3 regions of the Kribbella sp. NPDC050459 genome follow, and region 1 is predicted to be linked to each of the others. Evidence: riboswitches for the same ligand, from Rfam matches in the RefSeq annotation. Region 1 holds a riboswitch; each other region holds the start of a gene.
What was found. Region 1 has a riboswitch for thiamine pyrophosphate ahead of AB0I12_RS26885 (cytosine permease). Riboswitches for the same ligand answer to the same signal wherever they lie in the genome.
Positions count from the first base shown of each region.

Region 1 (10,225 bases):
TGGATCCGATCCGGAATCCCTATGCGCCCGGCGCCGGTCAGCGGCCGCCTGAGCTGGCCGGACGCGACACCGAGGTGCGGCAGTTCGAGGTAGTGCTCGAACGGGTCGCGGCAGGCAGACCGGAACGGAGCCTGGTGCTCAGCGGACTCCGGGGCGTAGGCAAGACGGTCCTGCTCAACACACTGCGCTCACAGGCCATCAAGCGAGCGTGGGGTACCGGCAAGATCGAGGCCCGGCCGGACCAGAGCATCCGGCTACCGATCGCGCAGGCGCTGCACACCGCGATGCGGGAGCTGGGCCACCGGCACCGCGACGACCAGAAGGTCGACCAGTTCAGCGCCGTACTGAAGGCGTTCGCGCTGCGCACCGCGGTGAACGACCGGAAAGGCATCCGCTGGCATCCGCCGGTCGACGTCGCCGCGGCAAAAGGCCGAGCCGACTCCGGTGACCTGGAGATGGACCTGATCGAACTGTTCACCGACGCCGCGGACCTGGCCGGTGACCTGACCGTCGGGGTCGGGCTGTTCATCGACGAGATGCAGGACATCAGCACCGACGACCTGTCCGCGCTGTGCGCCGCCTGTCACGAGATCTCGCAGCAGAGCGCCCCGCTGGTCGTCGTCGGCGCGGGGCTGCCGCACCTGCCCGCCGTACTGTCGGCCAGCAAGTCGTATTCCGAGCGGCTGTTCCGCTACATCCGCGTGGACCGGCTGGCGCGTGAAGCGTGCGACCGGGCGCTGATGGTGCCGGCCGAGAGCGAAGGCGTGCAGTACGACGAGGAGGCTCTCGACGAGCTGTACGCGCAGACCGACGGCTACCCGTACTTCGTGCAGGCGTTCGCGCACTCGACCTGGGACCACGCGCCGACCTCACCCATCACCATCAAGGACGTCGCCGTCGCCGCCCCCGAAGCATCCGCCGAGCTGACCGTCGGCTTCTTCGGCTCCCGCTACGAACGCGCCACACCCGCGGAACGCGAGTACATGCGCGCCATGGCCGAACTGGGCATCGGCGTCGACGACGGCTCCGTCCCCACCGCCGAGGTCGCCAGCACCCTCAACCGCAAACCCCAGTCCCTCTCCCCCGCCCGCGACGGCCTGATCAAAAAAGGCCTAGTCTTCTCCGCCGAACGCGGCACCGTAGCCTTCACCGTCCCCCACTTCGGCAAGTTCCTCCGCACAAGAACAGCCTGACAACTGGCGGAGGGTGAGCGGGGAAGTGTGAGCGGGGAGGTATGAATGGTGAAGGTGGAGCAGGCCACGCGTGCTACGCAGCCGCCACTCGTCGCTCCGCTCCTCGCCGCGCCTGCTACGCGCGCTCCCTCCCACCCCCGGGCTAGCGCCCGTGCATCAGTTGCCGGCTGCCGCCGGCGTGCTCCCGGCTGCCGCCGGTGCGTTGCGGGCTGGCGCCCGCGTGTTCGCGCTGCCGCGCGGGGTGACTGCAAGCGGATTCCGGGCCGGGGCATGACCGTCGCCGGCGAACAGACCGCCTTCAACCCACCCCGAGCTGGCGCCTGCACACACCTCCGGTTCTCGCCGGGTGCTGCGCCTGCGGCCAACCGCGAGCAGGCCGTCCGTGGGAGCCGCTCCTCCTCTTCCGGCTCATCTGACCGCGGCTTAACACAACCGGGCTTTCGTGCTTTGGCAGGTATCGGTAGGGTCACTTGTCATGACCACCCGGCGGAGCGGCCAGCGGGCCGACGTGTCCAGGCGTCGGGGTGGGCGGCACAGTCGGCGGAAGTCGTACAAGGGGCAGTGGCTTGTGGTGACGGCGTTGGCGGTGCTGGGGACTGTGGTGGTGGCGCATCCGGACGTGGCGCATCGGAACAGTCTTGCGGCGGAGGCGGTGGCGGGGGTTGACGCTGTCGCCGAGGAGGTGCCGGTGGCTGCTACGCCCAAGCCGACTCCGATCGCCACGCCGACGCAGAAGTTCACCACGCCGTTGCGGCCGGCACCGACGCTGACGCGCAAGCCGAAGAACGCGAAGCCGAACGTGTTGGTCTCGAGCGGGAAGCTTGCGGTGGTGCCGGGGTCCGACAAGGCGACCGGGGTGCGCGACAAGCTGACGTACCGGGTCGAGATCGAGCAAGGGGTGTCGGTGAACGGCGCCGCGGTGGCGGCGGCGATCCACAAGACTTTGACGGATCCGCGCGGCTGGCAGGCGCTGCATCCGGTGAGTTTCGAGCGGACGGACCGCGTCGACGCCGACCTCCGGATCATCCTCGCGACGCCGACCTTGACCGACAAGCTCTGTCTGCCGCTCGACACCGGCGGTGAGGTGTCCTGCCGCGTCGAGGACCGGGTGGTGCTCAACGCCAAGCGGTGGATCTACGCGATCCCGGCGTACAACGGCAACGTCGAGATGTACCGCAGCTACCTGGTCAACCACGAGGTCGGTCACGCGCTCGGCCACGGGCACTCCACCTGCACCACCCCGAAGACCCCCGCGCCGGTGATGATGCAGCAGACCAAGGGTCTGGCCGGCTGCCTACCGAACGCCTGGCCGACCATCAAGGCCACCTGAGAGACTGGGCGCGACGGAGGGAGCACCGATGTCGTCACAGGACTTCCCGACGTACGGCCGGGGCGATGAGCCCGAGAAGCAGCAGGCAGCTGGTGAGGAGCATCACTACGCTCCGCCCGCGCCGTACGGCGGCGGCACGTACGCCGGGCCGCCTGCCCCGCCGGAGCAGTTCCAGTACGCGCAGCCGCAGCCGTACGGGACCCAGCCGCAACCGCAGGGCAACCCGGCGTACCACCAGCCTCCGGCCTACCGCCCCGGCGCACCCTACGGCGCCGAAGCGAGCCCGCAGCCGCATGAGCTCCCGACGTACGGCCGGGACGAGCCGTCGCGGGATCCGCGCGCCGCTCGGGTCGTCGGCCTGGCGACGTTCATCGCCGCGATCTACGGTCTGCTCGTCGTGTCCGTCCAGCGGGTCGCGCTGCGGGAGATCTCCCAGGCGCCCGGCTCACCGCTCAACCACCCGTTGCGGACCGACGTGCTCGACGCGATCGGCCAGCTGCTGCTTCTCGTCGTCGGCACCGGCGCGCTGGTGATGTGGATCCGGGACGTGCTGGCCCGCCGCAAGGCCGATCGTCGGCCCGAGCCGGCCGAGCTCGCGGGGCTGCTGCTGGTCGCGGTGTCGGTGGTGCTGATCCTGGTCTGGCTGCTCATGGTGCTCTCCACCGGGCTGGGTAGCAGCAACGACGCGCTGCACCGGCTGCCCACGGCGTACGGCTGGGGTGGGGTCGGCCTGCTGCTTCTCGCCCTCGGCCTGTTCCTCGGGTACCGCGAGCTGAAGCCCGACGTAGCGAACCCCGTCGTCAAAGGCGCTCCGGCCAAGGCGCCCTGGGAGTGAGCGCACCGATCGTCCTCGTGCCCGGCCTGGGCCTCGGCCCGGAGTCGTACGCGCGGACCGCCGAGCATCTCGTCACGCCGTACCACGTGGTGACGCTGCCCGGGTACGGCGAACCGGCAGGCGCTCGGGAGGACCTGCATCCGCGGGCGCTCGCGGTGGCGCTGGCCGAGAAGATCCGCGAGCGGTCGGTGCTGGTCGGCCACTCGGCGAGCTGTCAGGTCGTCGTCGAGACGGCGGTGCGCTACCCCGAGCTGGTGCACGCCCTCGTGCTCGTGGCCCCGACGGGTGATGCCCGGATGTCGAGCTGGGTCGACCGCGCCGTCCGGCTCGTCGGGTCCGCCATCCCGGATGTGCCGAAGCTGGTCCGGATCAGCCCGCAGTACGCGCGCACGACGCTGCCGTCGATCGCCCGCGCCGGGGAGGCGTCGCGGATCCACGACCTGGCCGCGGTGATGCCGCACGTCCGGGCGCCGGTGGTCCTGGTCCGCGGCAAGCACGACCTGATGTGTACGAAGGAGTGGCTAGAGCAGCTCGCCGAGCTCAGTCACGGTGAGGCACGCACGCTGGAGACGGGTGCCCACATGCCGGTCGTCACGAACGGCCCCGAGGTGGCGGCGCTCATAGAACGAGCGGCCGCTCTGCCGGAAAGTAGCTGACGCGTTAAACTCACAGCACCAACCTATGCGGGAGCTCGCACCGAGGATGCGCGGGCTGAGAGGGCGACAGCTGGGTCGCCGACCGCCTGAACCTGACCGGGTAATGCCGGCGTAGGGAGTGGGGTCACTCATGACCGATACAGCTGTTCGTCCGTCGAGCTCCACCGAGGCTCCGCTCGTTCTCACCACCGATGCGCCGCGCACGCTCGGCTTCTTCGACCAGTTCACGCTCTGGGGCAACTTCGGCATCTCGCTGTTCGGCCCGGTGACCGGTGCGCTGGTCGCGGCGTACACCGGCTCGCTGTGGCAGGGCCTGCTCGCGGTCGTCGTCGGCTGTGGCATCGGTGCGCTGGTGCTCGGCGGTGCGGCCGTGTTCGGGTCGCAGACCGGTGCGCCGGCGATGGCGTGCCTGCGTGGTCTGTTCGGCCGCCGCGGCTCGATGGCGCCGACCGTGCTGAACATCGCGCAGAACGTCGGCTGGGCGACGATGGAGATCATCGTGATCTCGCAGGCCGCGGTCGCGGTGACGAGTGAGCGCTGGCGCTGGCTGTTCGTCGTCCTCGCCGGGGTGATCGCGACCGCGATGGCGGTGCGTCCGCTGGGCAGCGTGAAGATCCTGCGCAAGTTCATGGTCTGGCTGGTGCTGATCGCGTCGGTGTACCTGTTCGTGCAGGTGCTGAGCAAGCCGACGCACGCCCTGCCGCAGGACAGCGTGTTCGGCTTCTGGCCGGCGGTCGACCTCGCCGCGGCCGGTGTCGTGTCGTTCGCCCCGCTGGCCGCGGACTACACGCGGCACTCGCGGACCAACAAGGCGGCGTTCGCCGGTTCCTCGCTCGGCTACGGCCTGGCCGCCATCGCGTACTACGCGCTCGGCGTGGTCGCCGTTGCGACGCTGGGGACGAACAGCGACGACGTCATCACCGCACTGGTCACGCTGCCGGCCGGCGCGATCGCCCTGCTCGTGCTGCTGGTGGACGAGGTCGACGAGGCGTACGCGAACGTCTACTCGACCACGATGGCCGCGCACAACCTGATCGGCCACATCGACCGGCGGTGGATCTCGGTCGCGATCGGCGTCATCGCCACCGGGATCGCGCTGTTCATCGACCTCGGCAACTACACGCAGTTCCTGTACCTGATCGGCTCGGTCTTCGTTCCGCTGTTCGCGGTCGCGATCGCCGACTTCTTCGTGGTCAGCAAGATGAAGTGGGACGTGTCCGGTACGGCGAAGTTCCGCTGGCAGCCGACCGTCGCGTGGCTGATCGGCTTCGTCGCGTACCAGCTGGTGAACCCCGGCACCGTCACGGGCTGGTCGCCGTTCTGGACCAAGATCCAGCAGGCCCTGTTCAACGACCAGCCCGTGCCCAGCTGGCTCGGTGCGACGTACACGTCGATCATCGTCTCGATGGTGGCTGCGGTACTGCTCGGCCGGATCGGTCGGCGGCAGGCTGCCTGAGCAGCACCAGCGCGACCGCCGGGAACACCAGCACGGACAGCAGCCCGGCGCAGACCAGAGCGGCGGCGGTGACCGGGCTCATCAGCCCGGTCGCCACGCCGATCTGCGTCGCCGTCACGATGAACGGCAGCGACGTCGCCTGCAGCAGCGCCGCCGCAGCCGTCGCCCGGGGGCCGAGTGTCCGCACTGCGAGGTACGCCGGTGCGCCGCGGACGACGAGCAACGCGAGCAGGAACAACGGCACCCGGACGAGCGCGGCCGGGTCCTCGAGCAGGCCGCGCAGATCGAGCCGGAGTCCACTCGTCACGAAGAACACCGGGATCAGGAACCCGTAGCCCAACGCCTCCAGCTTGATCCGGAAGCGTGGATGCGAGGCGGCGTCCCGGTCGACCAGTCCGACTACCGCTCCGGCCAGGAACGCCCCGAGGATCGTCTCCAGCCCGAACTGCTCCGCCAAGGCGACGAAGGTGACCAGCAGCACCACAGCAGCCCGGACCCTGATCTCCGCTGTGGTGTCCTGCAGCCGCAGCAGGACCCCGCCGAGTCGCTGCGACCGTCCGGCGGTGGCGACCACGAGACCCGTGACGACCACGAGCAGAGCGAAGAGCGCGACCATGACGAGCCGTTCGCCCGCACTGCCTCCTTCGGTCGAGAAGACGAGTGACAGCACCAGTACGGCGGCGAAGTCGGCGACGGATGCGGCCGCGATGGTGAACTGCCCGACGCTGCCCTCGGCCTTGCCCGCGTCCTTGAGGACCGGCACGACCAGGCCCAAGGACGTCGCTGACAACGTGACAGCGAGCAGGAGCGCGCTGTTCACCCAGCCGACCGCAGAGAACCCGAAGCCGGCCAGCCCGCCCAGCAGCAACGTCACCAGATAGCCCAGGACCGCCAGCCGCAGCACCTGTCCGCGCAGCCGGTGTACGTCGATCTCGAGGCCGGCCAGGAACAACAGGAAGCCCAGCCCGAGCAGCGAGACGATCTGCAGCGGCAGGTCGACGTCGATCAGGCCGAGCCCGTGCGGACCGAGCACGATCCCGGCGACGATCTCGAGGACGACCGCCGGGACCCGGAGTCGCGGTGCGAGGCCGAGCAGCAGCGGTGCGAGCAGCGCGATCAGGACGACCGCGAACAGGTTGGTGAACTCCACGTCCGGCATACCGCTTCAGTGCCGTCGACGCGGCCGGACGTTACGCGGTCAACCGCGCGGGAAGGAACGGAAGGCGTCGAGCAGCCGGTCGCGGGTCTCCTCGGGCAGGTTCTCGGGCTCGACCCGCCCGACCTCGGTCGCCGTGCGCCGGATCTGCTCGACGTAGCTCTCGCAACCGTCGCAGAGCGCCAGATGCTCGACGAACCGCTGCTCGGTCTCCGTGGCCAACGCACCGTCGAGATAGGCGGTGACAAGCTCGACCAGCTCGGCGCACGTCATGCGTCAGCTCCCGTGAAGTAGTGGTCCAGCCGGCCGCGAACGGCTGCCCTGGCGCGGTGCAGCAGGACCCGTTGGTTGGCCATGGAGATCTCCAGCAACGCACACACGTCCTCGGCGTCGTGTCCGTCGATGTCCCGTAACGTCAGCACCACCTGCTGTCGGATCGGCAGGCCCTCGATCGCCGCGGCCACGGTGGACCGGACCTCGTGGGCCAAGACCTCGCTCTCGGTGGTCGGCCAGCGGTCCGGGAACGTGCGCCAGCCGCCCGGGTACTGGTCGTCGGCGCCCCGGAAACGCTGCGGGTCGACCGTCGGCTCGCTGTCCGGCACAAGGCTCGTCCAGGGGACGGTCCGCTGCTCGCGAGTGGCCCGCTTGCGGGCGATGTTCACCAGGATCCGGTACACCCACGTCCGCAGTGACGACCGGCTCTCGAAGCGGTCGATCCCCTCGAACACCGCCAGCCAGGTGTCCTGCACGACCTCCTCGGCACTGGCCGACGTGGACACGAACGACCGGGCCAGTCGCAACATCGAGCCGGACCAGCCGTTCAGCAGGCACGCGAACGTCTCCTCGTCCCCGGTCCGCAGCCCGGCGACGAGGACGTCGTCCGTCGGCAGCACCACCCCCACAAGCCGACGGTACAGCAGCACCCCGGACGTCAGCGGTACTCCGGGTTCTCGAAGTCGAAGCGGCAGCCGGCGTCCCACTCGGAGCGCTGGTTGCCGTGCGCCGGTACGCCGCCGGCGTCGTTCAGCATCCGCGCGAGGTGCAGCAGGTTCCAGGTCATGAAGGTCGTGTTCCGGTTGGTGAAGTCGTTGTCGGGCCCACCCGAACCCTCGTCCAGGTACGACGGTCCCGGGCCGGCCTCGCCGATCCACCCGGCGTCGGCCTGCGGCGGGATCGTGTACCCGAGGTGCTGCAGCGAATACAGGACGTTCATCGCGCAGTGCTTCACGCCGTCCTCGTTGCCGGTGATCAGGCAGCCGCCGACGCGGCCGTAGTACGCGTACTGCCCGTGCTCGTTCAGGATCGACGAGTTGCCGTACAGGCGTTCGATCACCTGTTTGGTGACCGAGCTGTTGTCGCCGAGCCAGATCGGTCCGGCGATCACCAGGATGTCGGCGGCCATCACCTGCTCCTGGATCGCCGGCCAGCCGTCGGTCGCCCAGCCGTGCTCGGTCATGTCCGGCCAGACCCCGGTGGCGATGTCGTGGTCGATCGCGCGGATCACGTCCACCTGGACGCCCTGCTTCTCCAGGATCTTCCGGCTGACGTCGATGAGTCCCTCGGTGTGGCTGCCGGCCGGCGACCGCTTCAGCGTGCAGTTGAGGAACAGGGCGCGGAGGTCGTCGTACTCGGTCATCGGTGTCTCCTCAGAGAAGTTCCGCGTCCTGCTCGACACAGAGCAGGACCGGGCCGGTGGCGGTGAACAGTTCGGTCATCGCGTCGTCCAGGTCCTGACGACGGGTGACCCGCAGGCCGGTCGCGCCGCACAGTTCGGCGTAGGCGGCCCAGTCGGGGTTGTGCAGCGAGGTGTGCCAGACCGGGTAGTCGGCGGCGAGCTGCTCCTTGCTGATCTTGCCGAGCGAGTGGTTGTCGAGCAGCACGTGCTTGACCGGGATGCCGTACTTGACCGCGGTCGTGAGCTCGGCGGCGTACTGCGCGAAGCCGCCGTCACCGGTCACCGCGACGATCGGCCGGCCCGGAGCGGCCGCCCACGCGCCGAGCGCGGCGGGATACCCGAAGCCGATCGATCCGAGGTAGCCGGACATCAGCACCGGTTGGCCTTTCGACTCCAGGTACCGGCCGAGCGAGTACGCATGGTTGCCGACGTCAACGGTCACGACGGCGTCCGCGGGCAGATGCTTCGAGAGCGCGTCGAACACGGCCGCCGCCGACACACCCCGCCCTCGGTCGTCGTTCACACGCCGCTGTTTCTCCGCGCGCCAGATCGCCCAGCGCTCGGCCACGTCCGGCCGCTGGTCCTCGGCCTTGACCTCGCCGAGCATGCCGGTGAGCGCGGACAGTGCGAGCCGCGCGTCGCCGAGCACGTCCACGGCGACCGCGTCGAAGCGTCCGATCGCGGCGTGGTCGTCGTCGATCTGGACGATCGGCTTGTACGCCGCGATGCCGGTGTGGTTCGAGAACGAGGCGCCGGCCACGACGAGCAGGTCCGACTCGTTCATCAGCCAGCTCGCGACCGGCGTACCGCTGCGGCCGAGCACCCCGGCGCCGAGCGGATGCGTGTCCGGCAACAATCCCTTGGCCTTGAAAGTGGTCAGCACCGGCATGTTGAGGCGCTCGGCCAGCTCGCGGACCTCGGTCTCGGCTCCGCGGGCGCCGTGGCCCACGATCATCACCGGCCGGCGTGCGTCGCGGATCAGGTCCGCCGCGCGGACCAGCGTGTCCTCGTCCGGCCGGATCCGGCGGCCGGAGAGCCGCCCGCTGGGATTCTTGGCCGCCGCATCGGACGGTTGGACCTGTACCTCGTCGGGCAGCACGAGGTGTGCGACGCCGCGGCCGTCGATGGCGTGCTTGACCGCCAGCGCAGCCAGCTCGGCGTGATCGCTGCCGGCCTGGACCGCCGTACTCGAGACGGCGACGTCCTTGAAGACCGCGGTCAGATCGAGGTCCTGGAACGCGCCGCGGCCGAGCCACTTCGACGGCACCTGTCCGGAGACGGCCAGGACGGGCGAACCGTCGAGCTTGGCGTCGTACAGTCCGGTGAGCAGGTTGGTCGATCCCGGACCGGCGATCGCGAAGCAGACCGCAGGACGGCCCGTGAGCTTGCCGTAGGCACCAGCCGCGAACGAGGCCGCGCCCTCGTGCCGGATGCCGATGTAGGTGAGTTCACCGCGGTCCTCGGCCCGCCGCATCGCCTCGGCGAAGCCGAGATTGGAGTGCCCCACCATCCCGAACACATGGCTGATGCCGTGGGCAACCAATGTCTCCACGAGGACGTCGGCCACGGTCCGGACCGCTTCCTGCCGGTCCGGCAACTGCACATAGACCCCGTCCGCCCGCTCGTCCACCGGATACGACGGGACGCTGTCGGAGAACCCCTCCGGCGGTTGGCCGCTGATCGGGTCGTAGTCGTACCCGTGCCACGGACACCGCAGCAACCCCTTCTCGATCGACCCTTCCCCGAGCGGGCCGCCTTGGTGCGGGCACTTGTTCTCCAGCGCGCCGAGCCGCGCCCCGCAGCGGGCCAGCGCGATGCTCCGGCCGTCAACCACCACACTGCGGACGCGCCCGTCCGCCGGTACGTCGACCTCGTCCACCCGATGCCAGTCCATGTAACGTCTCCCACCCTTCGCGGCACCAAT
Region 1 covers NZ_JBFAJQ010000009.1:93,510-103,734, reverse strand. The annotation lists gene AB0I12_RS26905 (ATP-binding protein) at 1-1,193, shown strand, start outside; gene AB0I12_RS26900 (DUF3152 domain-containing protein) at 1,669-2,523, shown strand; gene AB0I12_RS26895 (hypothetical protein) at 2,552-3,358, shown strand; gene AB0I12_RS26890 (alpha/beta hydrolase) at 3,355-4,014, shown strand; TPP riboswitch at 4,032-4,149, shown strand; gene AB0I12_RS26885 (cytosine permease) at 4,145-5,470, shown strand; gene AB0I12_RS26880 (cation:proton antiporter) at 5,409-6,629, opposite strand; gene AB0I12_RS26875 (anti-sigma factor) at 6,669-6,899, opposite strand; gene AB0I12_RS26870 (sigma-70 family RNA polymerase sigma factor) at 6,896-7,528, opposite strand; gene AB0I12_RS26865 (flavodoxin family protein) at 7,558-8,262, opposite strand; gene AB0I12_RS26860 (thiamine pyrophosphate-binding protein) at 8,273-10,195, opposite strand.

Region 2 (10,225 bases), on a different contig from region 1:
CGGCAGGTGCATGATGAGAGGTGGGGTGGGCCCGCGGGCCCCGGGGGTGATGTGTCGTGATCAGACTCGAACGACCTGCTGTGCCGGAGGTCCTCCGGAGCACGACCCGGTCTGTGGAACCGGTTCGAGGACGCCGTGGTCGCGGTCCGGGAGACGTTCACCGACGACGACGAGTACGTCGCGATGACGCACCAGGTGATCAAGGCCTACTTCGCACGACTGTTCGGGGGATGACATGACGACCTACGTACCCGCGCCGCCGCGGAGCTGCGACGTACTGATGAAAGGCGGCATCACCAGCGGGGTGATCTATCCGAGCGCGGTCTGCGAACTGGCCCGGCACTACAAGCTGGCGTCCGTCGGGGGATCGTCGGCGGGCGCCATCGCCGCGGCGGCCGCGGCGGCGGCAGAACTGGGCCGCGACGCCGACGGGTTCGGAAAGCTCGAACGACTGCCCGACGATCTGATGGCTCACCGCCCGGGAGGCGCCTCGTTGCTGTTCCGCCTGTTCCAGCCACAGCGCGGTACGGCGTCCTTGTACAAGGTCTTCACGGCCGGACTCGGCACCTCCGGCGTCGGCCGGGTGGCGCGCATCGTTCGCGCCGCGCTGTCCGCCTTCGCCCTGTGGGCGCTGGCCGGCGCTGTGCCCGGCGTCGTCTTGCTCGTCCTCGGGATCCTCGGTCAGGGCGTGGCGGCCTGGGCCGCGGTGATCGCCGGTGCGCTGCTAGCCGTCGTCGGTGTCGTCGTGGCCGTCACGGCCGGCGTGCTCCGGAGCCTCGCGAAGAACGTGCCGGACAACAACTTCGGGCTGTGCAACGGGATGGCGGGCAGGTCCGAGGGCGGCGCGGAGCCGCTGACCCGTTGGCTGCACGGCAAGTTGCAGGACTTCGCCGGCCGGGCCGGGGACGCGGATCCGATCACCTTCGGGCAGCTGACCGCGGCTGGTGTCGAGCTGCGGATGATGACCACCAACCTGACCCGGCACCAGCCGATGCGGATGCCCTGGCCGGAACGCGAGTACTTCTTCGACCCGGGCGAGTTCAAGGAGCTGTTCCCGGCCGAGGTCGTGGACTGGATGTGCGAGCACCCGCCGCCGTTGTCCCCGCAGCCGGCCAAGCAGTGGGCCGGCGAGTTGCGCCGGTTGCAGGCCGCACCGAAGCGGCCGTTCCCGCTCGCCGCGGATCTGCCGGTGATCGTCGCGACCCGGATGAGCCTCAGCTTCCCGTTCCTGATCTCGGCCGTGCCGCTGTACGCGATCGACTTCACGCACCCGGCGTACAGCAAGGTCAGTGCCGCGGTGTCGGACTGGCGGGACGCGAACCCGCAGGCCGGGCCGGAGCAGGCGCTGCCCGCCGTACCCGCGCCGGACTTCGAGGTCAACTGGTTCTCCGACGGCGGCATCGCAAGCAACCTGCCGGTGCACTTCTTCGACTCGCCGCTGCCGGGCCGGCCGACCTTTGCGGTCGACCTGGCACTGTTCCCGCCGGGCGTGCCGAAGGACCTGAAGGACCAGGCCGAGAACACGCGGCTGCCGGTCGTCAACCAGGGAGGGCTGGACCGGCGCTGGACCCGGTGGGACGGACGTGGGCTCGGCCTGGTCGCGCTGTTCGGCCGGTCGATCCTGGACACCGCGCGCGGTTGGGTGGACGAGGCGCAGCTGGTGATGCCCGGCTACCGCGACCGGATCGTCACGATCTACCACGATCACGACGAAGGCGGCCTGAACCTGACGATGAAGGACACGGTGGTGACCGACCTGGTCGAGCGTGGTGAGGCGGGCGCGAAGAAACTCGTCACCCGCTTCGTCCTCGGCAACGGCTGGGACAACCACCGCTGGATCAGGTTCCGCACGGCCACGGCCGGCCTCGAGACCTGGCTGGCCGGTTTCCGGCACGGGTACGACGAACCGTCGCCGGACGCCCTGCCGTACGCCGACCTCGCCGGCACACCCGGCACCGCCGTACTGCCGTCGTACTCGATCAACGGCACCCAGCGAAAGGCCGTGAACCTCCGAACCGACGCACTCCTGACTCTGGCCTCGAGCTGGCAGGACCCTCCCACCGACGCTTTCACCCACGGCTCGCCCAGCCCACAACCGTTCCTGCGCCTGGTGCCCGGCACCCTCTTCGACCGGAGCGGCTGAGGTCTACTTCTTCTTCAGGGCGCGGCGGGCGAGTTCTTCCTGGTCCAGGCGGGCGGCCTCGGCGGGTGTTGGCGCGCTGCCGCCGTACGCGGCGGGCAGCCACCAGGCACCGGGTGGCTGCTCCGGGTACGCGCGGATCGTCTCGTCGAGCATTCCGGCCATCGTGGAGCGCAGCTGGGCGGTCGCCTCGATCGGATCGTCGTCGCGGGTCACCGTGATCGGCGCGCCGATGCTGATCGAGATCGGCCGGTGCCGGCTGAAGTCCCGCGGGTGGTCCTTGGTGAACATCCGCTGCGTGCCCCACAGGATCATTGGCAGCACCGGTACGCCGGCCTCCGCGGCCATCCGGACCGTGCCGGACTTGAACTCCTTGAGCTCGAACGACCGGCTGATCGTCGCCTCCGGGAACACGCCGACCAGCTCACCGGCGTTCAGGTAGCGGATCGCCTGCTCGTACGACGCGGCGCCGGCCTCGCGGTCCACTGGGATGTGGTGCATGCCGCGCATCAGCGGGCCGGAGTACCGGTTGCGGAACAGCACCTCCTTGGCCATGAAGCGCACCAGCCGCCTGGCCGGCAGCGCGCCGTACCCGCCGAGGATGAAGTCGACGTAGCTGATGTGGTTCATCGCGATCAGGGCTCCGCCGGTGCGCGGGACGTGCTCGGTCCCGGTGCGGCGGATCTTGAGGTCCAGCACCGTGAACGCGGTCTTCGCGAAGGCGATGACAGGCGGATAGACGAGGTCGCGCATCCCTCGACGTTACATGGTTCGTCTAGGGTGTCCGTGACAACTCGATACCGCGGGAGCTCGCACCGTAGTGGGCTGAGAGGGCGGCTGGCTTGATTCGCCGGCGCCGCCGACCGCCGAACCTGTCCGGGTAATTCCGGCGTAGGGAGCAGCAGCATGGTGAATGTCAGCACGATCCGTCCGGCCGTCACCACGGGCCCGATCTCGGGCTCGGAGAAGATCTATCGCGGCGAGCTCGGGGTACCGGCGCGCCGCGTGCATCTGACCAATGGCGAGCACTTCGACCTCTACGACACGTCCGGTCCGTACACCGACGCTTCCGCCGGGATCGACGTCCAGGCCGGTCTGCCCGCGCTGCGGCGCGAGTGGATCGCCGGGCGGGAGCCGCGGACTCAGCTCGGGCACGCGCGGGCCGGTGTGATCACCGAGGAGATGAGGTACGTCGCACTGCGGGAGGGGCTCGATCCGGAGTTCGTCCGGGCCGAGGTGGCGCGCGGGCGGGCGGTGATCCCGGCGAACCGGCGGCACCCGGAGAGCGAGCCGATGATCATCGGGAAGAAGTTCCTGGTGAAGGTGAACGCGAACATCGGCAACTCCGCCGTGAGCAGTTCGATCGAGGAAGAGGTCGAGAAGCTGGTCTGGGCGACCCGGTGGGGCGCCGACACGGTGATGGACCTGTCGACCGGCAAGAACATCCACGAGACGCGGGAGTGGATCCTGCGGAACTCGCCCGTCCCGATCGGCACGGTGCCGCTGTACCAGGCGCTGGACAAGGTCAAGGGCGATCCGGCCGCGCTGTCGTGGGAGGTGTACCGCGACACGGTGATCGAGCAGTGCGAGCAGGGTGTGGACTACATGACCGTGCATGCCGGCGTCCTGCTGCGGTACGTCCCGCTGACCGCGCGGCGGATCACCGGGATCGTGTCGCGCGGCGGGTCGATCATGGCCGCGTGGTGCCTGGCCCACCACCAGGAGTCCTTCCTGTACACGCATTTCGAGGAGCTCTGCGAGATCCTCCGCGAGTACGACGTGACGTTCTCGCTCGGCGACGGGTTGCGGCCGGGATCGATCGCGGACGCCAACGACGAGGCGCAGTTCGCGGAGCTCCGCACGCTGGGCGAGCTGACGAAGGTCGCCTGGGAGCACGACGTCCAGGTGATGATCGAGGGCCCGGGGCATGTCCCGATGCACAAGATCGCCGAGAACGTCCGGCTCGAGGAGGAGCTGTGCGGGGAGGCCCCGTTCTACACTCTGGGGCCGCTGGCAACGGATGTGGCGCCGGCGTACGACCACATCACGTCGGCGATCGGCGCGGCGCAGATCGGCTGGCTGGGGACGGCGATGCTCTGCTATGTCACGCCCAAGGAGCACCTGGGACTGCCGGATCGCGACGACGTCAAGACCGGCGTGATCACGTACAAGATCGCCGCCCACGCGGCCGACCTGGCCAAGGGGCATCCCGGCGCGCAGGCCTGGGACGACACGTTGTCCAAGGCAAGGTTCGAGTTCCGCTGGGAGGACCAGTTCAACCTCTCGCTGGATCCGGACACGGCCCGGTCGTTCCATGACGAGACGTTGCCGGCCGAGCCCGCGAAGACCGCGCACTTCTGCTCGATGTGCGGGCCGAAGTTCTGCTCGATGCGGATCACCGCCGACATCCGCGCGTACGCCGAGGAACGCGGCCTGACGTCGGCCGAGGCGATCGAGGCCGGCTTCGCGGAGATGTCCGAGACCTTCAAGTCCGCCGACCAGAAGCTCTACCTGCCGATCACGGACTGAGTCGGTGCGCCGTCCGGCCCGGCGTGCGCCGCACTCCGGGCCGGATACGGTGAGTGACGGGCTGAAGCGATTCAGGTTTTGCCCTTCACTCTACGTGAATAAGACTGTAGCCTTAACCCGTTCGGAAGGAGGTGCAGGGTGATGGTCTTCGTTCTCACGGTAGATCAGCGCGGCAGCCGAAGCACGAGCGATCTCGTACCCGAGCTACTGAACTCCCTGAACCGCCGGCCGCGGCGGACCGGACTGCTGCGCAAGTTCGAGCGGACCGCCGGCGACGAGGTGCAGGGCGTGCTGTCCGAGGCCCGCGCGACCATCGACGTGATCGTCGACCTGCTCCGGGCGGACAGTTGGTACGTCGGACTCGGCATCGGCGGGGTCACCGAGCCGTTGCCGCGCAGCACCCGCGCCGGCAGCGGCGAGGCGTACGTGTTCGCGCGCGAGGCGGTGACGCGGGCGAAGTCCAGTCCGCACCACGTGAACGTGGTCGGTGCGGACCCGCGCATGGCCGAGCATGTGGAGACAGTGCTGTGGTTGATGGCGTCCGTCCTGCGGCGCCGGAGCGACCGCGGCTGGGCGGTGGCGGACCTGTTGGGCGAGGGACTGACGAGGCGGGAGATCGGCGTGAAACTCGGAATCAGCCAGTCGGCGGTGACCCAACGCGCCCAGGCTGCGGGATTCGCCGAGGAACAGCGCGGCCGGGTGCTGGCCGCGGACCTGCTGGCCGGCGGGGTCGCTGCGTGACGGCTCTGGTCCTGTCGTTGACCGCTGCCGCACTGGTGCTCGCCGTCCTGGCATGGGTCCCCAAGTCCGGTTCCACTCTCGAGATCGCCCTCAGCGCAGTCATGCTGGCCTGTCTGGTCGCTGTCGGCGTACTGCTGCTCGCCGGTGACGGTGTGGCCGGCTGGGCCGAGCGTTGGTGGAACGTGCTGCTCCTACTGGCCGGAGCGCTGGCAGTGACAGGTGGTGGGCCGCTGACGACCTCTGTCATGGCGCTGGCCGACCGAGGCAACACCCGCGCCCAGTCGACGCAGAAAGCCGGTGAGGTACTGCGGGGCGGCGCGTTGATCGGTGCACTCGAGCGAACGGCCATCTACGCGGCGCTGGTGTCCGGCTGGCCGGAAGGCATCGCCATCGTGCTGGCGATCAAGGGACTAGCCAGGTACCCGGAGCTGCGCAGCCCGGATCAGCCCGCGTCCGTGACCCCGCAAGCCGTCGCCGAGCGGTTCATCATCGGCACGTTCTCCAGCGTCCTGTGGGCAGTGACGTGTGCAGGTCTGCTGCGGTCACACTGACGTCTTGATCACGTAGGTGTTGATGACCTTGTCGTGCCAGGTCTGCCGTTGGTCGTCCCACAGCGGCCACAGCACGTTCAGGAAACAGGCGTTGTTGAACAGACCGGCGAGGAAGTCGCGGAGGAAGGACCGGCCGGCGCCGATCGGCTCGCTGGTCGCGGCGTCGATCAGCCGGATGCTCAGGGCCGTCTTGCCCACGCTCTGACCGGTCCGGCCCTGCCGGAAGACGCGGTTCCACAGGCTCAGCGCGATGCTCGCGACGAAGCCGAGGAAGAACAGGATGATCGCCCACCACTCCGGATTGTCCGCCGGGTACGGGTTGTCCTCCCGCGCGGCGACGTTCGCGATCAGCACGCCGAACCCGAGCAGCAGCGGCACCATCGAGATCAGACTGTCGAGGAGCGACGCCGCGACCCGTGGACCCCACTCGGCCAGCGGCGGCGTGGGAGCGCCGTACCCGTAGCCGTAGGCACCGTACGGCGGCTGGCCGTAGCCGGGCGCGTACGGCGACTGCCCGTACGGCTGCTGCTGAGGGTGCGGCTGGGGGTATGGGTAGGCCGGCTGCTGCCCGTAGCCCGGCGGCGGGGTCCCGTACGGCTGGTCCTGGGGCCGGTTGTCGTCGGGCGGCGTCGGTGTGCTCATCGGATTCCGTCCCTCGGTCGATCGGGGGACACAGTATCGCGGCACCTTCCCGACCTGGCCGGCCTTGGCTGGGGTTACCGTTGCTGGGTGACTTTCGCCGCGACGCTCCGCCGACCCGGGCCGGTGAAGCCTGTCGACCGTCGTGTCTGGGGCTTGGCCGGGGTCGGGATCGGCGGCTTCGCACTGGCCGGGATCTACCGGCTGACAGGCCTCGGCGTTCCGTGCCCGCTGCACACGTTGACGGGCCTCGACTGCCCGTTCTGCGGCGCGACCAGAATGGCCGCGGCACTCCTCGAAGGCGACCTGAACGCCGCCTGGCACTTCAACGCCGCAGTCCTCGTGCTCGGCCCACTCATCGGTGTTGCCATCGGCTACGAAGTCCTGGCGTGGTCGCTGGCCCGCGCCGGCTGGCTCAGCCTGCCGAGACCGCGCCTCAGCCCGCGGGCAGTCTCGGTCCTGACGAAGGTTGCTCTGGGCGCCTTGCTGCTCTTCGGCGTCCTGCGGAACTTCTGAACTTCTGAACGCAGGTCAGATCAGGCCGGCGCGATGCCAGCCGGCCTGCACGAAGGGCGGTACGACGAGGTCGATCCGCCGGTTGAAGGCGACGTGGTTCAGCATCACGTCGAACCAGACCGGCCGCGGCACCCGCAGCTTGTACTGCGTGTCCCCGTAGGCGAGCACGGTCCCGTCGTGCTCGGTCCACATCCGGGTCACGGCCGCCAGCCCGAAGACCTGCTGGCCCATGCGGTTCAGCAGCAGGACGCGGTGCCGCGTGAGGACCGCCGTACCGTTGTCGATGGTGCGCCACTGGGCAGCCGACGCGTTGCCGTGGGAGCTCCCGAAGGCCAGCCGGATACCGTCGAACCGTTGCACCTCGCAAGGTTCGACGGCGTGTGCATACTCACCGGGCTCCAGGGGCACCGGCGGCGGGAGAGGTTGTAGCTGAACACCCTGGCCCAATGCGTTCCACAGATTCCACGCATCCCACCAGTCCTGCTCGAACGGATTCAGCACAACCCCTCCCCAGACCGTCTACCGACTAGCGAAGCCCGATCACCAGCGTGTTCGCGGCCTTGTCGTGCCAGCCCTGCACCCGCCCGGAGCTGTCGAACAGCGGCGACAGGTAGACCAGCAGCGCGCCGACGTAGCACAGGAACGAGCCGATCATCGGCAGCAGCCAGCGCATGAACGCCGGGCCGAAGCCAGGGACCTGGCCGTCGGCCGAGCGGACGACCTTGATGCCCATGACCATCTTGCCGACCGTCTGGCCCTTGAACGCGGTGAGCAGCAGCTCGTACAGCACCGTGATCAGGACCGAGATGCCGAGGAAGGCGAAGAACCCGCCGAGGATGCCGGCGGTCTCGCCGTCGGACACCGTGCCGTCGTTGGTCGCCGCCGCCGTACCGCCGATGAAGAGGAAGTACAGGATACCGACGATCGCATACAGGATGACGCTGTCGATGATGCGCGCGAGTGCACGCGAACCGATGGTCGCCACCTTGACGGTGCCCATGCCCGGGATCTGCACGAGACCGCTCTGGGCCTGGGCGACCTGACCGTAGTCAGGGCCCTGCGGGTAGCCGCCGGGCTGACCGTAGCCAGGCTGCTGACCGTACTGCGGCTGGCCGTAACCGGGCTGACCCGGCTGCTGGGCATACTGCGGCTGGCCGTATCCAGGCTGGCCGCCCTGACCGGGCTGGCCGTAACCGGGCTGCTGACCGCCCTGACCCGGCTGCTGGCCGTACTGCCCCGGAGCACCGTAACCAGGCTGACCCGGCTGGCCCGGAGGCGTCGCACCGGGGTTGCCGTACGGGTTCTGCCCTGGGCCTTGGGCGCCCTGTCCATAGGACGGCTGCCCACCGGGCGCGCCCGGTCCCTGGCCCCGGCCGTCCTCCGGTCCGGTGCCCGGGGGTACGTTCTGGTCGCTCACGATGGTCCTTTCGTCACAGTTCACCCGTGTTTACTGGGCAAAGGCTAGCGGTCGAAGGGCCACTCTGGTGGGCACGGCAAGCGCGAAACGCCCGATCTGTGGACAGTTGCACCAATTGACACCAAACACAGCTGCGGACCGGCGAATCGCCGGCCCGCAGCTGTGGATAACTTGCCTGACGGCCTAGCCGAAGCGGCCGGTGATGTAGTCTTCGGTCGCCTTCTCGGCCGGGTTGGAGAAGATCTGCTTGGTCGGCGCCATCTCGATCAGCCGGCCGGGTTTTCCGGTCGCGGCCAGATTGAAGAACGCCGTCTGGTCCGAGACCCGGGCCGCCTGCTGCATGTTGTGCGTCACGATGACGACGGTGAAACGGTCCTTGAGCTTCTCGATCAGGTCCTCGATCGCCAGCGTGGAGATCGGGTCCAGGGCCGAGCACGGCTCGTCCATCAGGATCACCTCGGGCTCGACCGCGATCGCCCGGGCGATGCAGAGTCGTTGCTGCTGGCCACCAGACAGGCCCGCGCCGGGCTTGTCGAGGCGGTCCTTCACCTCGTTCCACAGGTTGGCGCCCTGCAAGGACTGCTCGACGACCTCGGTGAGCTTCTTCTTGTCCTTGACGCCGTTGAGCTTCAGGCCGGACGCGACGTTGTCGAAGATCGACATCGTCGGGAACGGGTTCGGCCGCTGGAACACCATGCCGACCACCCGCCGGACCGCGACCGGGTCGACACCGGACCCGTACAGGTCCTGCTGGTCCAGCATCACCTTGCCCTCGACGCGGGCGCCGGGGATCACCTCGTGCATCCGGTTCAAGGTGCGCAGGAACGTGGACTTGCCGCAGCCGGACGGGCCGATGAACGCGGTGACCGAGCGGGGCTCGACCGTCATCGACACGTCCTCCACGGCCTTGAAGTCGCCGTAGTAGACGTTGAGGCCGCTGACCTCGATGCGCTTCGCCATATCGACTCAGAACCTCTCGTGACTATTTCGACTTGATGGTGCTGAACCGGGCGACCAGCCGGGCCAGCAGGTTGAGGACCAGGACCAGCAGGATGAGCGTCAGGGCCGCCGCCCAGACCCGGTCCGCGGCCGGCTGCAGGGCGAGCTCGGTGCGGTCCTGGTTGATCATCGTCGGCAGCGCGCCCATGAACCCGTCGAACGGGTTCAGGTTGATGTTCTTCGAGTAGCCGACCAGGATCAGCAGCGGCGCGGTCTCGCCCATCACGCGGGCCAGACCGAGCATCACGCCGGTGACGATGCCGCCGAACGCGGTCGGCACGACCACCTTCAGGATCGTCTTCCACTTCGGTACGCCGAGCGCGTACGACGCCTCGCGCAACTCGTCCGGGACGAGCTTCAGCATCTCCTCGGTGGACCTCAGGACGACCGGCAGCATCAGCAGCACCAGCGACAGCGACACCGCGAAACCGACGCGGTTGAAGCCGAACACGGTGATCCAGACCGCGTAGACGAACAGCGCGGCGACGATCGACGGGACACCGGTGAGGATGTCGATCATGAAGCTGACGACCTTCGCGGCCCGGGTGCCCTTGCCGTACTCGACCAGGTAGACGGCGCCGAGGATCGCGATCGGGACCGCGATCACCGCGGTGATCAGGGCCATGATCAGCGTGCCCATGATCGCGTGGTACGCGCCGCCGCCCTCCCGGCGTACGGTGATGCCGCGCTGCG
Region 2 covers NZ_JBFAJQ010000008.1:321,281-331,505, reverse strand. The annotation lists gene AB0I12_RS26220 (hypothetical protein) at 236-2,143, shown strand; gene AB0I12_RS26215 (lysophospholipid acyltransferase family protein) at 2,147-2,893, opposite strand; TPP riboswitch at 2,933-3,055, shown strand; gene thiC (phosphomethylpyrimidine synthase ThiC) at 3,047-4,669, shown strand; gene AB0I12_RS26205 (transposase) at 4,811-5,410, shown strand; gene AB0I12_RS26200 (hypothetical protein) at 5,407-5,961, shown strand; gene AB0I12_RS26195 (RDD family protein) at 5,953-6,603, opposite strand; gene AB0I12_RS26190 (DUF2752 domain-containing protein) at 6,691-7,116, shown strand; gene AB0I12_RS26185 (hypothetical protein) at 7,132-7,476, opposite strand; gene AB0I12_RS26180 (RDD family protein) at 7,643-8,533, opposite strand; gene pstB (phosphate ABC transporter ATP-binding protein PstB) at 8,717-9,493, opposite strand; gene pstA (phosphate ABC transporter permease PstA) at 9,516-10,225, opposite strand, start outside.
Region 2: linked by a shared signal. The riboswitch ahead of thiC (phosphomethylpyrimidine synthase ThiC) and the one ahead of AB0I12_RS26885 (cytosine permease) in region 1 are both predicted to bind thiamine pyrophosphate.

Region 3 (10,225 bases), on a different contig from region 1:
GCCGGGCAGACCGAGTTCGTGAAGGCGACGATGCATCGGCAGATCTTCCTGCACCGGCTGGCCTCCGGCTTCCCGCACGACGGCGTCCGTGTCGCGGGGAAGACCGGGACGTTCGGTGCGTTGCGGCACGAAGCCGGCGTGGTCACGCTGCCCGGCGGAGCGGCGTTCGCGATCGCCGTCCTCACGCTCGCCGCCCGGGGCGACTTCCGCCAGCCGCGCGTCGACGCCGCGATCGGCGAGGCCGCGCGGGTGGCGGTCGACCTGCTGCGTTAGGCCCTAGACGATCGCGAAGGCCTCGATCTCGAGCAGCGCGTCCGGGCTGAACAGCGCGGCGACCTGGACCGCCGTACCCGCGGGCTTCGGCCCCGGGATGTACCGGTCGCGGACCGTGCGGACTGCGGGCAGGTGACCGATGTCGGTGACGAAGTACGTCAGCTTGACCACGTTCTCGAAGGTGGCGCCGGCCGTTGCCAGGCAGCGCTCCAGGTTCGCGAACACCTGCTCCGCCTGCGCCCCTGGGTCCCCGACGCCGACGAACTTCCCGTCCGCGTCGAGCGCGACCTGCCCGGAGATCGCCACCCACTGGCCGGCTCCGGTCACCACGTGGCTGTACCCGTTGCCTGGAGCAACACCTTCGGGCTGTGGATAGTCGAGTGTCACGTCGTCCTCCTCGTGTGTCGTCGCCCTATCCTCGCCCGGCCGGCCAGGACGACGGTACCGAGTATTGCCGGTACGGCGATCGCGACCGGCAGCGCACCCGCGGTGTCGAGGGTCTGGCGGGGCGACACCGTGATGCGGACCGGCGGCCCCGCGACGAGCGGACCGGTGCGGGGGACCAGGACGACGTACACCACGAAGTGGCCGGGGTTGACCGCCTGGAACTCCCAGTCCACCGGAGTTTCCGGTCCGGCGGGCACCGGTTGGGTGACGTCCTGCGTCCAGTCCTCCAGGTCGACGTACACGCCGTCGAGGCTGACCACGTTCAAGTGCGCGATCGTCGGGACGGATGACCGGACGACCGATTCGACGCTGAGCGTCTGGCCGATCTGCGCCGTCAGTTGGTCGTGGTCCATGGTGATCGTCGGGTTGGCGAGCGCGACGGTGGCGATGAGGCTCAGGAGGATCATCGTGACCCCGCGGTGAGTCGGACGAGTCGTGGCCCGGCGGCGACCACGACAACGAGGACGAGTACGGCGACCACGACCGGAGCGGCCAGGTAGCTGAGGTCATGCGTCCACGGCCGACGGCTGACCAGGACCTGCGAGATGTAGTGCAGCGCCGAGCCGATCGGGTTGACCCGGGTCAGCAGCTGACCGAAGCCTGTCTTCGGCAGAGCCGGCAACTGGGTCGGGGCGAACAGCACCAGGAGCAGCAGCAATCCGCAGGCCAAGCTGGTCTTGTTGGAGTTCGTCCACCCGCTGAACAGCATTCCGACACCACCGAGACCGACGGCGACCAGCGTGCCGACGGTCAGAGCGAGCACCGCCGCCTGTGTCGCGCCGGCGACCCCGTGCCCGAGCACCCACAGATAGGGGAGTGAGACGACGAGGCAGCCCAGCCACATCGTCGACGCGGCCGCCAGTTTGCCGACCACGATCGCGCGCCGCGAGACCGGCGTGAGCAGCAGCCCTTCCAAGGTGCCGCGCTCCCGTTCGCCGCTGATCGCGTCCGCACTGGTCACGACAGTCAGCAGGACGCCCACGGCCAGCCCGACCTGCGCCGTCAGGTTGACCGCCTCACGCTGCTCGAGGAAGTTCATCGCCCGGTTGGTCGCGGCGAGGTACGTGATCGTGCTCAGCAGGACGCTGAAGCCGAACAGCAAGACCGGTCCGCGGCCGCCGATCCACAGGTCCCGGCTCTCCTGCCGGGCCACCACGCTCCACTCATTCATGACCGGTCAGCTCCAGGAAGGCGGCGCTCAGGCCTCCGGTGCCGGCGACGATCTCCGCGATCGGTCCGGCCGCCCGGAGCTTGCCCTGATCGAGGATCAGCACGCTGTCGCAGACCTGCTCGACCTCGACCAGGGTGTGCGTCGACAGCACCACGGTCACGCCGCGGTGCTCGGCGATGTCCGCGATCGTCTCGAGGATCGACCGCTGGCCGGCGGGATCGAGGCCGAGCGCCGGCTCGTCCAGGAACACGACCTCGGGATCGTTGACCAGCGCGCGGGCGATCCCGAGTCGCTGGCGCATGCCCCGGCTGTACGTCGAGATTGGCGCGTCCGCACGGTCCCCGAGGCCGCCTTCGGTCAGCAACCGATCGGCGACTGCCCGTGCGTCCCGCCGGCTCCGGCCGAACAACCGCGCCGCGTAGCGCAGGTACTCGCCGCCGGTCTGCCGGCCCGGGTAGCCCGCGCTCTCCGGCAGCACACCGATCCGCTGCCTGATCCGGCCGGGCCGGTCACCGGGTACGCCGGCCACGGCGAACGTCCCGCTGGTCGGCTCGAGGATCGTCGTGAGCAGCCGGATCGTGGTCGTCTTCCCGGCGCCGTTCGGCCCGAGCAGCCCGATCACCTGCCCGGCGTCCGCGGTGAAGGTCAGCCCGTCGAGCGCGGTGCGTCCGCCGTACCGCTTGGTCAGCCCGCTCGCCTCGATCGTCGCCATGGGTCCGACGCTAGGCCCGCGCTGCTGAACCCGCGCTGAACCGGGTGCATTCAGCGGGGATTCAGCCACAATGAAGGAGGATCGCCTGGAGGTGGGTGATGCGCGCGCTGGTGGTCGAGGACGAGCCCCGGCTGGCCACGGGGCTGCGGAGCGGCCTGGAGGCCGAGGGGTACGCCGTCGACGTCGCACTGACCGGGACGGACGGGCTGTGGCTCGCCCGCGAGCACGGCTACGACGTCGTGGTCCTCGACCTGATGCTCCCGGAGGTCGACGGATTCGAGATCTGCGCGACCTTGCGGGCCGAGCGCGTGTGGACACCGATCCTGATGCTCACGGCAAGGAACGCGGACACCGACCAGGTGCGCGCGCTCGACACCGGCGCCGACGACTACCTCACCAAGCCGTTCTCGTACGCCGTCCTGATCGCCCGGCTCCGAGCCCTGGTACGGCGGGGCGCCGCCGAGCGACCGTGCCTGTTGCAGACCGGCGCCCTGCGGCTGGATCCGGCCGCCCGGAAGGCCTGGCTCGACGAGAACGAACTGGTTCTGACAGCGCGCGAGCTGTCCTTACTGGAGTTCCTGGTCCGGCGAAGCGGTCAGGTCGTGTCGAAACGGACCATTCTGGAACACGTCTGGGACGACGCGTTCGACGGTGATCCGAACATCGTCGAGGTCTACATCCGGCGGCTCCGCACCAAGCTCGGCGAGCAGTTCATCACGACCCTGCGCGGTGCCGGCTATCGCCTGGCCGAGCCGTGAGGGAGGTGCCGTCATGCGAATCCGGGTGACGCTGGCCGCGGTCCTGGTCGTCGGGTTCGCCTTGGTGGCCGGCGCGTTGGTGCTGGTCGCGCTGCTCGGCTCGGTGCTCACCGATCAGGTCTGCCGGGCCGCCCAGGACCGCGCGGCCCAGCTCGCCGCGGCACCCGCAGCCGTGGCCGGCCCGTCGTCGACCGAGATCGTGCAGGTGATCGATCGCGCCGGGCACGTGACCGGCGGCGGATCACGGCTCGCCTCGCCGGGGACCGGGTGCGTCAGGGTTGAACCGCCCGGCCACGGTGAGGACTTCGTGTTCGCCGCCGCGGTCGTACCGTCCGGCGGAGAGGTGGTCGTCGGCCGGCCGCTGGTGGACGTGCTCGACTCGACCCGGTTTGTACGCCGGGTGCTCGTGGTCGGCGTACCGCTGATGGCGGTGATCGTCGCGGGGGTGACCTGGGTGGTGACCGGGCGGGTGCTCGCGCCGGTGACGGCGATCCGGCGGGAGGTGGACGCCATCTCGGCGACCGAGCTGCATCGGCGTGTTCCGGCCAGGCGTGCCGACGAGATCGGCCGGCTGGCGAGGACGATGAACCGGATGCTCGACCGGCTGCAACGGGCGCAGCAGTCGCAGAATCGCTTCGTGTCCGATGCCTCGCACGAGCTGCGCTCGCCGATCGCGGCGATCCGGCAGCACGCCGAGGTCGCGTTGGCGCACCCGGAGCGTACGGGGGTCGGCGAGCTCGCCGCCACGGTCCTCGCGGAGGATCTGCGGATGCAGCACCTCGTCGACGACCTGCTTCAGCTGGCCCGCTCCGACGAGCAGCGGTCCGCCCCGCCGGATCTGCCGGTCGACCTCGACGACCTGGTCCTGGCCGAGGCGAAAACGTTGCGCGCGGCAACCAGCGTGGCGGTCGACACGACCGCGGTGTCGGCCGGTCAGGTCCGCGGCGACGAGGCGCAACTGGCCAGGCTGGTACGCAACCTCGGCAGCAACGCCGCGCGACACGCGCGCACCGGGATCAGCTTCGGCGTCGCCGAGGCGGACGGTGTCGTCGTGCTCACAGTCTCCGACGACGGCCCCGGGATCCCGGCCGCGGACCGGGAGCGCGTGTTCGAGCGCTTCGTCCGGCTGGACGCGGCCCGGACCCGCAACATCGGCGACGCGGGCGACTTGGGCGACACGGGCGGCGCGGGCAGTGCGGGCGGCGCGGGCGGCGCCGGTCTCGGCCTGGCGATCGCCGCCGGCATCGTCGACCGCCACCGGGGCGCCATCCGGGTCACCGGCCGGTCCACCCTCGAAGTCCGGCTGCCGGCGGTAAGCGCTTGCTCAAACTCCGGGAGATCTGCCGGAGAGGGTTGAGAAACCGGTTTCCATCGGGAGAGGATACGGGGGTGGGACGGACACCGAAGGACTCGATCACGATCGCCGACGTCGCGCGGGCGGCGGAGGTGTCGCGAGCGACCGTGTCCCGGGTGATGAACGGTCGGCTCAGTGTCGCACCTGAGATCGTCGCCCGGGTGCGCGCCGCGGCGGAGCGGCTCAACTACCGCCCGAGCGACCTGGCGCGCAGCCTGTCGCTGGGCCGGACGAACATGGTCGCGCTGGTCGTGCCGGACCTCGGCAACCCGCTGTTCCAGCAGATCCTGCGCGGGATCACGAACGCGTCCGCGGCCGGCGGCTACAAGGTGCTGGTCGCCGAGACCGCCGAGAACCCGGACGCCGAGGCGGCGATCGCGATCGAGGCCCGGCGGCGCTGCGACGCGCTCATCATGGTCTCGCCGCGGATGGACGAGGACCAGTTGCTCGAGCTGCTGCCGCAGGTGCAGCCGGTGATCCTGGTCAACCGCGAGGGCCCGGCGGAGGTGTCGTCGGTGGTGGTCGACTACGGCCGCGCCGTCCGGATCGTCGTCGATCACCTGGTCGGCCTCGGGCACCGGCGGCTGGCGTTCCTGTCCGGCCCGGCCGCGAGCGCGTCCAACAGGTTGCGGTTGCGCGCGCTCGACGTCGCCGAGCGGGAGATCCCCGGTCTGGAGCTGGTCCGGCTCGAGTGCGGCTGGTCGATCGAGGACGGGTACGCCGCGGTGGAGCGGGTGCTCGAGTCGCGCGCCACCGCGGTGGTCGCGTTCAACGATCTCGTCGCGTTCGGGCTGCTGGCGCGGCTCAACGAGGTCGGCGTCGCCGTACCCGTAGACCTGTCTGTGACCGGCATGGACGACATCGGGCTGGCGCGCTTCGCGGTACCGTCGCTGACGACCGTCCGGGTGCCGCAGAAGGACCTCGGCGACCTCGCGTGGCAGCGGCTGCACGCGGCGATCGCGGGGCCTTCCGGTGCGGTCGACGGCGTACCGGAGCTGCGCTTGGCGGTGCGGGCCAGCACGGGGCCGGTGCCGCAGGAGTCGCAGCCTGACGGGGACGACGCGGCCGATCGGATCACGTGGCAGCAGCAGGGTGACATCTTCGCGCTCGGGAGTTCGGCGGGGCTGCTCGCGCGGTACGAGTTCGGGCGCCGGATGCCGCAGGTGCACGCGCCACGGCCGTACCTGCATCCGGTCCGGACGCTCGGCGGGCATCCGCTGACCGAGGTCAACCCGGTGGACCACCGGCACCACTACGGACTTTCGCTGTCGGTCGCCCAGGTCAACGGCACGTCGCACTGGGGCGGACGGACCTACGTCCGCGGCCAAGGCCCGACCCTCCTCACGAACCACGGTCAGCAACGCAGCCGCGGCGTGACCGTCGACGATCGCGAGCTGGTCGACGACATCACCTGGTACGACGAGCAGGGGCGGCCGCAACTGGTCGAACGCCGGCGTCTCACCGGGGCTCTCGCCTTCGGCGGCTGGCGCCTCGACTGGCACAGCGTGCTGACCGCGCGCTACGGCTCGATCCGCATCGACAGCCCGGCGACGTGTGGACGCGAGGGCGCCGGGTACGGCGGGATCTTCTGGCGCCTGCCCTCCGCCCCGACGACCGTCCTGAGCGCGGACGGCGACGGGCTCGAGGCTGCGTTCGGTTCCGTCGGCCGGTGGCTCGCGTTCGTCCAGGGCGATGTCAGCTTGTTGCTGGTGCAGCCGGATCAGGTGTGGCCGTGGTTCCTGCGATCCCGTGAGTACGTCGGGGCGTGCCCGGCGCTCGCGTGGGAGCAGCCGTTGACGCTGCAGCCCAACCAGGAGCTGACGCTGTCGCTGACCGCGCTCCTGCTGGATCGGGCCGTCGACGCTGCGGAGGCTAGAACGTTGGCAGACCAGTTGTAGGCGACGACGCCAGCGCCGACTGCCAGCGCTTCGGCACGCGGCCGGCCAGCCGCGCGTTCCGGCCCGCGGAGACGGCGTCGCGCATCGCGGCGGCCATCAGGGCGGGCTTCTCCGCGCGGGTCACCGGGGTCGCGAGCATCACCGCGTCACAGCCGAGCTCCATCGCCAGCGCGGCGTCACTCGCCGTACCGATGCCGGCGTCGACGATCACCGGGACGTTCGCCGCCTCGGCGATCAGCGCGATGTTGTGCGGGTTGCGGATACCCAGCGCCGAACCGATGGGTGCGGCCAACGGCATCACGGCCGCGCACCCCGCCTGCTCGAGGCGGCGGGCGAGGATCGGGTCGTCGTTGGTGTACGGCAGCACGGTGAAACCGTCGGCCACCAAGGCGTCCACGGCGTCGAGCAACTCCACCGGATCGGGCAGCAGCAGGTGGTCGTCGGCGACGACCTCGACCTTGATCAGGTCGGTCTCCAGCGCCTCCCGGGCCAGCTTCGCGGTCAGCACGGCCTCGGCCGCGGTGTGACAGCCGGCCGTGTTCGGAAGGACATCGATGCCGTGCTTCTTCAGCACGTCGAGCACCGAACCCTCGTGACCGGTGCCGAGGCGGCGCATCGCGACCGTCGTAAGTTGGGTGCCGGAGGCAATCAATGCCTCCTCCATGACCTCGAGGTTGGCCGAGCCGCCGGTCCCCATGATCAGCCGGGACGTGTACGTGCGGCCGCCGAGCTCCAGTGGGTCGTCCATGTCAGCCTCCCTGCGTCGCGCTGACGATCTCGACCCGGTCGCCGGGCTCGAGCGTGGTCCGGGCCCACTCGGCCTTGGTCAGCACGTTCTGGTTCACCGCGACCGCGATCCCCGTCGTGCGATCGGAGTACTCCGCGATCAACTCGGCGACAGACCGGCCGGCCGGCCCGTCGACCGCCGTACCGTTCACCCAGACGGATTCCACAGCTTCCTCCCTACGCCGGAATTACCCGATTCAGGTTCAGCGGTCGGTGACGGCTCAGTCACCCTCTCAGCCCACTCCCTGCGAGCTCCCGCGGACGGTTCGACTATAGCTGACGGGTCAGTCGACGGTGGCGCCGGTGAGCAGGGCGGCGAGCTCGGTCGGACGGTACAGAACCTGTTTGCCGGTGCGTTCCGGCTCGACGAGACCGGTCCGGCGAAGGAGCTGAAGATGCTGGCTCACGGCGGACGGGGTCACCTTCAGCTCGCCGGCCAGGTCGGTCGTCGTCCGGGGATGGGTGAGGAGCTCGAGGATGTGCGCCCGCGGCGTACCGATCAACTGGGCGAGGTCGTGCCGCGACGGCGGCTCGACGACGGACCACAGATTTGCCTGACCGCGTGGCGGGTAGCCGAGCAGCGGTTCGGCGCCGGGATCGAACGGGATGACCGCGTGCGGGCCGAACAGCGTTGGCTGCAGTACGAGCCCGCGGCCGGCGACGTCTTCCGTACGGCTCTGCTCGGCGACACGGTCCACCTTGAGCAGCCCATCGGCGTACGTGATGGCTGGGCCCAGTCCGTTGAGCATCGCGCCGGTGCCTTGCTGCGTGAGGACGTGGCCGCGGTAGCTGATGTCGGCGGACAGCAGCGTGCGCATGCGGCTCCAGTACGGCGCCATGACGGCGTCCCAGTACTGCCGCAGCGCCTCGACGACCTTGCCGACGGTGCATTCCGCGGGCAGCTCGCCGTTCACCGCGATCATCTGCCGGTCGAACGTCGCCTGGTCGACGTCAGCGATCAGGCTCAGCTCGTCGTCGAGTTGCGTGAGGGGCGAGGACGGGCGCGGGGTCAGGAAGTCCGGGCTGCCCATGGTGTCGTTGACGAGCCACCGCAGTACGTCCCAGTCGAGCTCCGCGACGTACGGCTGCACCGCCCGGACCCACGCCAGCTGCAGCGGGAAGCGGCCGGGATCCCGGAGTGCGCGCAACGACAGCACCGTCTCCGCGACCGGCGAAACCGCGAACCGGACGTCCGCCAGGTCCTGCGACGTCAGCTGATAGGTGAGCACCCCGATCCCTTCGTCGATGTAGGCAGATCCTAAATCGACAGACTGTCGGAGGCGCGTGGGATGGTCGAACGCATGGGATTTCGCACAATGGACGACGAGGAGATGGCCGAGTTCCTGGCCCAGCCGCTGGTGGCCGTGCTCGCGATCGACGACCCCGGCTGGTCGCCGCATGTGACACCGGTGTGGTTCTTGTTCGGCTCCGACCGGTTTCAGGTGATGACGCCGCGCAAGTCGAAGAAGACCCGTCTGCACCGGACCGGCACAGGTGAGCTGTCGCTGTCGGTCCAGACGGTCGAGGGCGCCACGGCGAAGTATGTGAACATGCAGGGCGTGGCCCGGCTGCTGCCCCTGGACGCGGACGTGCTGCATGCCGCGGTGGAGAAGTACCTGCCGGAGGAGGCGCGCGCCGCGTACATCGCCGATCCGCCCGAGGACGCGATGTTCGACATCACCCCGCGGCGCATCACCACGGGCGTCATCGGCTGACAGTCCGCCACGCTGTCTCGTCGTACCGGGTATGACTGACTATGTGCTCGACGCGGACCGGACCCGGATCGGCTTCGTGGCCGCGCATCGCGTGGGCGGGAAGGTGCACGGCCACTTCGCGACGTTCGAGGGCGCCGTGAAGGTGGAGGCGGTGGATCCGTCCGCGTCGTCCGGCTGGCTGACCGTCCAGATGGCGAGCGTCGACACCGGCAACCGCCGCCGCGACGACCAGTTGCGTCAGGACTTCTTCGGCGCGCCGGCGTACCCGGCAATGACGTTTGTCGCCACCGCCATCACGCCGAGCGCGCCGGGTCGCTTCGAGGTCACCGGCGACCTGACGATCCGCGGGACCACGTCGCCGCTCACCGTGCCACTCGAGGTGACCGACACCGGCGACGAGCTCCACTTCACGGCGTCCCGCACCATCAACCGGCACACCTGGAACGCCAACTGGAACTCGTTCACGACCGCCCTGATCCGCCCCGACGTCGTACTGGACCTCGACGTCACCGCGCGCCGCGCCTGATGGGCTACTCGCAGGCGATCCCGTCGTGGTCGGCGTCAAGACGGTAGATGTCGGACCCGAGGACCTCAACCGGGCCGGCGACATACTCCGGCCCGTTGCCGGTACCGCCCGAACAGTCCACGTCACTGGCGATCGGGACACAGCCGCTGTAGTTCGGGTCGCACTCGCCGGCTTGTTGGGACTCCACCTTCGTCCCCACAGCCGTCACCTGCGACCGCGGCTCCTTCGCCACCTCCTGCCGCACCAACGTCTTTGCCGTCTGCACGCCGTTCACATACGTCACCCGATAAACCAGCCGCCGCGTCCCGTTCACCCCCGCCGTACGAACCGCCGTCTCACCCTTCGCCAACGACCCGTCCGTCACCGTCTTCTTCTTGAACGGAATCACCCGCATCTCCACAACTTCCTTGGTCGTGACCACCGGCCGAGCCGTCACCGTCAACGAAGGCAGCCCAGCCGTCCCGTACGGCGGCAACGTGGGCAGAGGCGAAGTCGCACGCATCGGCGACGCACTGCCCTGCAGAACCCGCACCGGCTCACCACCCGCCTCTGCCCCACACCCACCAACAACCAGCACAAGGACAA
Region 3 covers NZ_JBFAJQ010000013.1:217,517-227,741, forward strand. The annotation lists gene AB0I12_RS33525 (serine hydrolase) at 1-273, shown strand, start outside; gene AB0I12_RS33530 (RidA family protein) at 277-660, opposite strand; gene AB0I12_RS33535 (hypothetical protein) at 657-1,127, opposite strand; gene AB0I12_RS33540 (ABC transporter permease subunit) at 1,124-1,891, opposite strand; gene AB0I12_RS33545 (ABC transporter ATP-binding protein) at 1,884-2,603, opposite strand; gene AB0I12_RS33550 (response regulator transcription factor) at 2,702-3,361, shown strand; gene AB0I12_RS33555 (HAMP domain-containing sensor histidine kinase) at 3,375-4,718, shown strand; gene AB0I12_RS33560 (DUF6807 family protein) at 4,751-6,613, shown strand; gene AB0I12_RS33565 (thiazole synthase) at 6,588-7,361, opposite strand; gene thiS (sulfur carrier protein ThiS) at 7,363-7,566, opposite strand; TPP riboswitch at 7,557-7,668, opposite strand; gene AB0I12_RS33575 (DUF5937 family protein) at 7,684-8,628, opposite strand; gene AB0I12_RS33580 (pyridoxamine 5'-phosphate oxidase family protein) at 8,701-9,114, shown strand; gene AB0I12_RS33585 (YceI family protein) at 9,146-9,640, shown strand; gene AB0I12_RS33590 (G5 domain-containing protein) at 9,645-10,172, opposite strand.
Region 3: linked by a shared signal. The riboswitch ahead of thiS (sulfur carrier protein ThiS) and the one ahead of AB0I12_RS26885 (cytosine permease) in region 1 are both predicted to bind thiamine pyrophosphate.